DNA from 2 places in the Cellulomonas sp. P22 genome. Region 1 is predicted to be linked to the other one. Evidence: predicted binding sites of a transcription regulator. Region 1 holds the regulator's gene; the other holds the start of a gene.
The links. Region 1 encodes HspR, which represses chaperone genes until heat shock. Its sites were predicted from a motif close to AAGTTGAGTCNNNNNGACTCAACTT; they were not measured.

Region 1 (4,411 bases):
CATCCCGACCAAGCGCTCGGAGATCTTCTCCACGGCCGAGGACAACCAGCCGTCGGTGCTCATCCAGGTCTTCCAGGGCGAGCGCGAGTTCGCCCGCGACAACAAGCCGCTCGGCACGTTCGAGCTCACCGGCATCGCCCCGGCCCCGCGCGGGGTCCCGCAGATCGAGGTCACGTTCGACATCGACGCGAACGGCATCGTGCACGTCTCCGCGAAGGACCGCGGCACGGGCAAGGAGCAGTCGATGACGATCACCGGCGGCTCGGCGCTGCCGAAGGACGAGATCGACCGCATGGTCAAGGAGGCCGAGGAGCACGCCGCGCAGGACAAGGCGCGCCGTGAGGAGGCCGAGACCCGCAACTCCGCCGAGCAGCTCGTCTACTCGACCGAGAAGCTGCTCGCCGACAACGGCGACAAGCTGTCCGACGACGTCAAGACCGAGGTCCAGTCCGCGATCGACGAGCTCAAGACCGCGCTCGAGGGCGAGGACGTCTCGGCCGTCAAGGCCAAGCACGAGCAGCTCGTCACGGCCGGCCAGAAGATCGGCGAGGCGCTGTACTCGTCCGACCAGGCCGGCGCGGCCGCCGGTGCCGGCGCGGCGGGCGAGGCCCCGTCCGACAGCTCCTCGGCCGCGAGCGACGAGGACGTCGTCGACGCGGAGATCGTGGACGAGGACGAGTCCAAGTGAGCGAGCACGAGGCCCACGCCGGGGGAGAGGGTCAGCCCGACTCCTCCGGCGAGGGCGCGCCCCGGTTCACCGACAAGCGGCGCGTCGACCCCGAGACGGGTCAGGTGCGCGAGCCCCACGAGCCCCAGGAGGGCGGCGAGCACGACCCGCTCGCGGGGCTCGACGCCGAGGCCGACGCGCACACGGTCGAGGCGCTCGTCGCGGCCGAGGCCCTCGCGGCCGAACGCCTCGAGGAGCTCCAGCGCGCGAACGCGGCGTACTACAACGTCGAGCAGCAGTACTCGAACTACGTCAAGCGCTCCAAGGCCGAGGCGGCCGTCGCCCGGGACCGCGGGGTCGCCGAGGTGGCCGAGTCGCTCATCTCGGTGCTCGACGACATCGAGCTCGCGCGTCAGCACGGCGACCTGACCGGTCCGTTCCTGTCGATCTCGGAGAAGCTCGAGAGCACGCTGAGCCGGTTCGGCATCGTCCGCTACGGGGCCGTCGGGGAGGTCTTCGACCCGAACGTGCACGAGGCGCTCATGCACTCCCACTCGGCCGAGGTCAGCGAGCCGACCGTCTCCAACGTCCTGCAGCCCGGGTACCGGGCGGGTGACCGCATCCTGCGGGCCGCCCGCGTGGCGGTCGTCGACCCGGATGCCTGAGTCGCCGCGCAGCGGCGCACCGGGCGCACGATGAGCGGGAGGGAGGCGCCGTGAGCGGCCAGGACTGGCTCGAGAAGGACTACTACGCCGTGCTCGGCGTCCCCAAAGGGGCCGACCAGGCGGAGATCAAGAAGGCGTACCGCAAGCTCGCCCGCAAGATGCACCCGGACCACAACCCGGGTGACGCGAGCGCCGAGGCGAAGTTCAAGGAGGTCGGAGAGGCCTACTCGGTCCTCTCCGACCCCGAGCAGCGCCAGCAGTACGACCAGCTGCGGGCCATGGCCACCGGCACCCGCTTCTCGGGTGCCGGTGGTGGCCGTGGCGGTGGTGCGGGCTTCGAGGACCTCTTCGGGGGCGGCTTCGGTGGCGGTGGCCAGCGCGTGCGCTTCTCGACGGGCGGTCGCGGTGGCGGCGGCCAGGAGATGCCCGAGGGCTTCGAGGACATCCTCGGGGGCCTGTTCGGCGGGGGTGGCGGCGGCTTCGGCGGCTTCGGCGGGGGCGCACGCGGCCCCCGCCCGGGCGCCGACCTCGAGGCCGTCACCACCCTGCCGTTCCGGCAGGCCACCGAGGGGTCGACGATCTCGCTCAACGTCGAGGGCCGCACCGTGAACGCCCGCATCCCCGCGGGCGTGCACGACGGCCAGAAGATCCGGCTGCGCGGCAAGGGCCGGCCCGGCGAGAACGGCGGCCCCGCCGGCGACCTCGTCGTGACGGTCCGCGTGACCGCGCACCCCGTGTTCACGCTCGAGGCCAACAACCTGCGTGTGACCGTGCCCGTCTCGTTCGACGAGGCGGCGCTCGGGGCGCAGATCGACGTCCCGACGCTCGACGGGTCGTCCGTGCGGGTCAAGGTCCCCGCGGGCACCCCCTCGGGGCGCACCCTGCGCGTCAAGGGACGCGGCATCACCACGACCAAGGGCACGGGCGACCTGCTCGTGACCGTGCAGGTCGTCGTGCCGCAGAAGCTCGCGGGCGACGCGAAGCAGGCGGTCGAGGCGTTCGCCGCGGCGACGTCGGGCGAGGACGTGCGTGCCGACCTCAAGGTGCGTGCGCAGGCATGATCACCAGGACCACCGGAACCACCTGAGGGGCGGAGGGGCGAGACATGCTGGCGGACGACGCGAAGGTGTACGTGATCTCGGTCGCGGCCGAGCTCGCGGGCATGCACCCGCAGACGCTGCGGCAGTACGACCGGCTGGGCATCGTCTCGCCCCGACGCACCCGGGGCCGTGGTCGCCGCTACTCGTGGCGGGACATCGAGCAGCTCCGCGAGGTGCAGCGCCTCTCGCAGGACGAGGGGGTCAACCTCGCGGGCATCAAGCGCATCCTCGACCTCGAGTCGGAGGTCGAGCGGCTCACCGAGCAGGTCGAGTACCTGCGCTCGTTCGCCGAGCCGGGCCGGCGGGTCTTCACCGCCGGCCCCACGGGCGACGTCATCGCTGTGCGCCGCGGTCAGCGGGCCCGCGTCGGGGAGCAGCGCAGCACCGGCGGGGCCATCGTCCTGTGGCGCCCGAGCCGGCGCACGGACATCACCTACCGCTGACCCGCCGCGCGGCCCGCCGCGCCCCCGGTCAGTCGAGGGGCTCGGTCCAGAGGTAGACGTGCAGGTCCTCGCGCTGGGCGGTGGTGGCCACGTCGACGATGTCGGCGAGCATCACCGCGAGCTCCTCAGCGGTCGCGTCGAGCTCGCCGGTCGCGGCCCACCGGGCGGCGATGTCGGTCAGGGCGTCGGGCTCCTCGGTGCGGCCGATCTCCGCGAGCAGCTCCACCAGGAACGGCGGCAGCTCGGCGAGGTTCTCGTGGTCCAGGTCGACCTCCTCGAGCTCGAGGTCGCCCGTGCCGAAGCGCACCACCTCGGCGGCGATCTCCCCGAGGGTCTCGAGGTCGCCCGGGGTGATCGCGGTGAGCTCGACGTGCGCCCGGGCGTCGGGCACCTCGCCGGCGTCGAGCGCTGCGGTGCGGGCGAGGGCGGACGAGTGGTCTGCTGCGAACAGCTCGCTGAGATCGGCCATGGGCCCACTCTGGCACCTCGCCGCGGGCGGGCACGTCGATCGCTGCGGCGCGTCCGGGAGGTCCGTTCGGGTGATGTCGCGCACAGGTCTGCGGGACTCGTCGGGCGCAGCTGGCTACCGCCCGTGTCAGGGCGCTGTCAGGTGGTGTCGGCGCGCTGTCGCCGGCCCCGTCGAGGCTCGTCGTCATGAGCCGATCCGACCTGATCATCGAGGCGCAAGGCCTCACCAAGTCCTTCGGGCAGACCCACGCCCTGCGTGGGATCGACCTGTCCGTCGCACGTGGACGCATCCTGGGAGTCCTGGGCCCCAACGGGGCCGGGAAGACGACCGCCGTCCGCATCCTCGCGACACTGCTCGAACCCGACGCGGGTGTGGCACGCGTCGGCGGGTACGACGTCGTCCGCCAGGCGAGCCGCGTCCGGCAGATCGTGGGCCTGACCGGGCAGTACGCGTCGGTCGACGAGGACCTGTCCGGGCGGCAGAACCTGGTGCTGTTCGGGCGCATGCTCGACCTGCGACCGCCGCAGGCCCGGGACCGTGCGGCCGAGCTGCTCGAGTGGTTCGACCTGACCGAGAGCGCCGACCGCGTGGTCAAGACCTACTCGGGGGGCATGCGCCGCCGCCTCGACCTGGCCGCGAGCCTCGTCGGTCGCCCTCAGGTCGTCTTCCTCGACGAGCCCACGACCGGGCTCGACCCGACCAAGCGCGAGGACATGTGGGGGGTCGTCCGCTCGCTCGTCGCGGAAGGGTCGACCGTCCTGCTGACCACGCAGTACCTGGACGAGGCGGACGCCCTCGCCGACGAGATCACCGTGATCGACCACGGCCGCGTGATCGCGCACGACACCCCCGACGGCCTCAAGCGGGTCGTCGGCGGCCAGACGCTCACGGTCCGACCGCTCGACGCGGCCCGGCTCCCGGAGGTCGCCACCCTGCTCGGCGCGGTCTCGAGCGGCGCCCGCGCCGACGAGTCCCGCAAGGGCGTGCTGTCGGTCCCCGTCGCGGACGACACAGCCCTCGCCGCCACGGTCGCCCGCCTGGACGCCGCCGGGATCGCCGTCATCGAG
Region 2 (4,411 bases), on a different contig from region 1:
TCGCCCGAGGGACGGTCCACCACGACGGTGTCGCCGTCGTGCACCCGGCCCGAGAGCAGCATCCGCGCGAGCTGGTCGCCGATCTCCTTCTGCACGAGCCGGCGCAGCGGACGAGCGCCGTACGCCGGGTCGTACCCCTCGATCGCGAGCCACTCCTTCGCGGCGTCCGTCACGTCGAGCGTCAGACGCCGGTCCGCGAGCCGTGCGCCGAGGTTCGCGACCTGCAGGTCCACGATGTGCCCGATGTCCTCGAGGCTCAGCGCGTGGAACATCACCACGTCGTCGAGCCGGTTGAGGAACTCGGGCTTGAACGCGCTGCGCACCGCGGTCATCACGGCCTCGCGCTTGGCCTCGTCGTCGAGCGTCTGGTCCGCGAGGAACTGCGAGCCCAGGTTCGAGGTGAGGATGAGGATGACGTTGCGGAAGTCGACGGTGCGACCCTGCCCGTCGGTCAGGCGACCGTCGTCGAGCACCTGCAGCAGGATGTCGAAGATCTCCGGGTTGGCCTTCTCGACCTCGTCGAGCAGCACCACCGAGTAGGGCCGGCGCCGCACCGCCTCGGTGAGCTGGCCGCCCTCCTCGTAGCCCACGTACCCGGGGGGCGCCCCGACGAGCCGGGCCACCGAGTGCTTCTCGGAGTACTCCGACATGTCGATGCGGACCATGGCGCGCTCGTCGTCGAACAGGAAGTCCGCGAGCGCCTTGGCGAGCTCGGTCTTGCCGACGCCCGTGGGCCCCAGGAACAGGAACGACCCGGTGGGTCGGTCGGGGTCCGAGACGCCCGCGCGGGCCCGGCGCACCGCGTCGGACACGGCCTCGACGGCCTGCCTCTGCCCGATGATCCGGTCGCCCAGCACGTCCTCCATGCGCAGGAGCTTGGCGCTCTCGCCCTCGAGCAGCCGGCCCGCGGGGATGCCGGTCCACGCCGAGACGACCTCGGCGACCTCGTCGGGGCCCACCTTCTCCGCGATCATCGGCGCGTGCGCGGGCCCGTCGCCGTCCTCGTCGCTGACCTCCTGCTCGTGGCGCTCGGCCTCCTCGATCTCCTTCTGCACGGCGGGGATCTCGCCGTAGAGCAGGCGCCCGGCGGCCGCGAGGTCACCCTCACGCTCGGCACGCTCGGCCGCGCTGCGCAGCTCGTCGAGGCGGGCCTTGAGGTCGCCGACGAGGTTGTGGCCGGCCTTCTCCTTCTCCCACCGCGCGGTGAGGCTCGCGAGCTCCTCGCGGCGGTCGGCGAGGTCGGCGCGGATCTTCTCGAGCCGTTCGCGCGAGGCGTCGTCGTCCGCGTTCGCGAGCGTGAGCTCCTCCATGGTCAGCCGGTCGACGGCCCGACGCAGCACGTCGATCTCGATCGGTGAGGAGTCGAGCTCCATGCGCAGCCGGCTCGCGGCCTCGTCGACCAGGTCGATGGCCTTGTCGGGCAGCTGACGCCCGGGGATGTACCGGTTCGACAGCGCCGCGGCCGCGACCAGCGCGGCGTCGGAGATCGTCACCTTGTGGTGCGCCTCGTAGCGCTCCTTGAGCCCGCGCAGGATCGCGATCGTGTCCTCGACGCTCGGCTCCCCCACGAACACCTGCTGGAAGCGGCGCTCGAGGGCCGGGTCCTTCTCGATGCTCTCGCGGTACTCGTCGAGCGTGGTCGCGCCGACCATGCGCAGCTCGCCTCGCGCGAGCATCGGCTTGAGCATGTTGCCCGCGTCCATCGAGCCCTCGGCCGCCCCGGCGCCCACCACCGTGTGCAGCTCGTCGATGAACGTGACGACCTCGCCGTCGGAGCCCTTGATCTCCTCGAGCACGGCCTTGAGCCGTTCCTCGAACTCGCCGCGGTACTTGGCCCCCGCGACCATCGCCCCGAGGTCGAGGGCCACGAGCCGCTTGTTGCGCAGCGACTCGGGCACGTCCCCCGCGACGATGCGCTGGGCGAGCCCTTCGACGACCGCCGTCTTGCCGACACCGGGCTCACCGATCAGCACGGGGTTGTTCTTGGTGCGGCGGGAGAGCACCTGCACCACGCGCCGGATCTCGGAGTCGCGCCCGATCACGGGGTCGAGCTTGCCGTCGCGCGCCGCGGCCGTGAGGTCGTTGCCGTACTGCTCGAGGGCCTTGTAGGTGCCCTCGGGGTTCGGGCTCGTGACCCGCCCGCTGCCGCGCACGGTCGGCAGCGCCGCGACCAGCCCTTCGCGCGAGGCGCCCTGCTGGCGCAGGGCGTCGGCCACGCTGCTCTGGCCCGCTGCCACGCCGATGAGCAGGTGCTCGGTCGAGACGTACTCGTCACCGAGGGCGCGCGCCTCGTCCTGGGCCGCCTGGAGCGCGGCGGCCGTGGCGCGCGACGCGGAGGGCTGCGCGACGGCCGACCCGGTCGCGGCGGGCAGCCCCACGAGCGTCGCGCGGACCGATCGGCCGAGCGCCGTACGGTCGACGCCCACGGCGTCGAGCAGCGCGTTGGCGACCCCGCCCTCCTGGGTGAGCAGCGCGTTGAGCAGGTGCGCGGGTTCGAGCTGCGGGTTGCCGGCGGCCGACGCCTGCTGGATGGCGTCGCCGAGGGCCTCCTGAGCCTTGGTGGTGAACTTGGCGTCCATCGTTCCTCCGGTGCCACGGGTGGGTGCTGTCGCTGCGGCGTGCCCGCAGCCCCTCGACTGAAGTTGAGCCTAGTCGACTCAACACTGATGGGCGCGCTCGGGCCGGGGATGCCCCTTCCGCCCGGGTCCTGGCGGTGCCAGGGTGTGGGCCATGCCCCGACGCACCGCTGCCGTCGCGCTCGTGGCCCTCGTGACGCTCGGCCTCGCCGGGTGCGTGCGGGTCGACCTCGCGGCGACCCTGCACCCCGACGACACGCTCTCGGGCACGCTGACGTTCGCCGTCTCCGAGGCGTTCGCCGAGCGCTCGGGCCTCTCTGCCGAGGACCTGGTCGACTCGCTCGAGCTGCCCGCCCTTGCCGCGGACGCTCCGGGCACGACCAGCGAGCCCTTCGTCGAGGACGGCTTCGTGGGCCGGCAGGTCACGATCGAGAACGGCGCGCTCGACACGTTCGGCGGCGACGGCGCCTCGGTGCAGATCACGCGCGTGGGCGACGAGTTCGTGGTCGCGGGGTCGATCGACGTCTCGCAGGAGTCCGCCGGGGCCGCCGCCGGCGAGGGGGCGGACGACGTGGACCTCGACGACCTGGACGTGCGGGTGGCCGTGACGTTCCCCGGGGGCGTGCGCGAGCACAACGGCGACCTGTCCGGCCGCACCGTGACGTGGCACGCGGTGTACGGCGACCGCCTCACGCTCGAGGCCCGCGGATCGGCGACCCCCGGCGCCCCGACGATGCGCTCGACACCTGGCTGGGTGTGGCTCGGTGCGGGCGTCGCCGGGCTGGCCACCCTGCTGGCGACCCTGGCCGAGCGACGGCGCCGGGCGGTCGCGGAGGCGTCGCGCACCACTCCCCCGACGGCGTCGCCCGATGCGGACCTGCAGGACGTCACCCAGGACGTCACCGCGCCCGACTGACCTCGGGGCGGCGCACGTCCGACGCCACCACCGCGTCCGCGGCCACCGCTCACCCTCGACGGGTCTGCCGTCGTGTCCACGCCCCGACCCCTCACCTCGACGGCCCCTGCGCCGGGCGCCCCCCCGCGCGCTGGCGTCCGCCTTCCGCTCCCAGCGTCCGCCCCGTGCTGGTGGTCGGCAACGGCGGGCCGTGCGACGATCGCGAGATGCTCGACGACGCGCTGACCCCCGACCTTCGGGACGCCCCCGACATCCTCGGTGCGGGCTGGACGGCCCGCACGATCCCGTTGCGCCCCGACGCGCAGGGCGAGGCCGTCGCGACGCTCGTGCACCGGACCCCCGACGTCGGGCGACCCGCACCGCGCCGCGCGCTGCTCTACGTGCACGGGTTCGTGGACTACTTCTTCCAGCGCCACGTCGGTGACGCGTTCGCCGCGCACGGCGAGGACTTCTACGCGCTCGACCTGCGCGGCTACGGCCGCTCGCTGCGGCCGTGGCAGGAGCCCAACTACGTGACCGACCTGTCGGTGTACGCCGAGGAGCTCGACGCGGCCGCGCGGATCCTGCTCGCCGACCACGACGAGATCGTGCTGCTGGGCCACTCCCTGGGGGGCCTCGTCGCGGCGCTGTGGGCCGACGCGCGACGGGGTGCAGGGGTCGTGGACGCCGTGGTGCTCAACAGCCCGTGGCTCGACCTGCGCGGCCCGTGGTTCGTGCGGGCCGTCGTGACACCGTTGATCGACGTGGTGGGACGGTTCGCACCGCGCCTCGTGGTGGGCCGGCTCGGGGGCTTCTACGGCCCCGCGCTGCACGTCGGCACGGGCGGCGAGTGGGACTACGACCTGACGTGGAAGCCGCACGCGGGGTTCTCGGTGCGGGCGGGCTGGCTGCGCACGGTGCGCCGGGGCCACGCACGGGT

Region 2: clpB (ATP-dependent chaperone ClpB) is a predicted target of HspR. The motif match lies at 2,640-2,664, and genes of this name have one in related genera.

The regions. Positions count from the first base shown of each region.
Region 1 is NZ_JBISBW010000007.1:230,388-234,798, reverse strand. It holds gene dnaK (molecular chaperone DnaK) at 1-688, shown strand, start outside; gene ACGIF2_RS10065 (nucleotide exchange factor GrpE) at 685-1,332, shown strand; gene ACGIF2_RS10060 (DnaJ C-terminal domain-containing protein) at 1,383-2,393, shown strand; gene ACGIF2_RS10055 (heat shock protein transcriptional repressor HspR) at 2,438-2,875, shown strand; gene ACGIF2_RS10050 (hypothetical protein) at 2,904-3,344, opposite strand; gene ACGIF2_RS10045 (ATP-binding cassette domain-containing protein) at 3,530-4,411, shown strand, end outside.
Region 2 is NZ_JBISBW010000008.1:126,135-130,545, reverse strand. It holds gene clpB (ATP-dependent chaperone ClpB) at 1-2,579, opposite strand, end outside; gene ACGIF2_RS11510 (LppM family (lipo)protein) at 2,731-3,492, shown strand; gene ACGIF2_RS11505 (alpha/beta hydrolase) at 3,699-4,411, shown strand, end outside.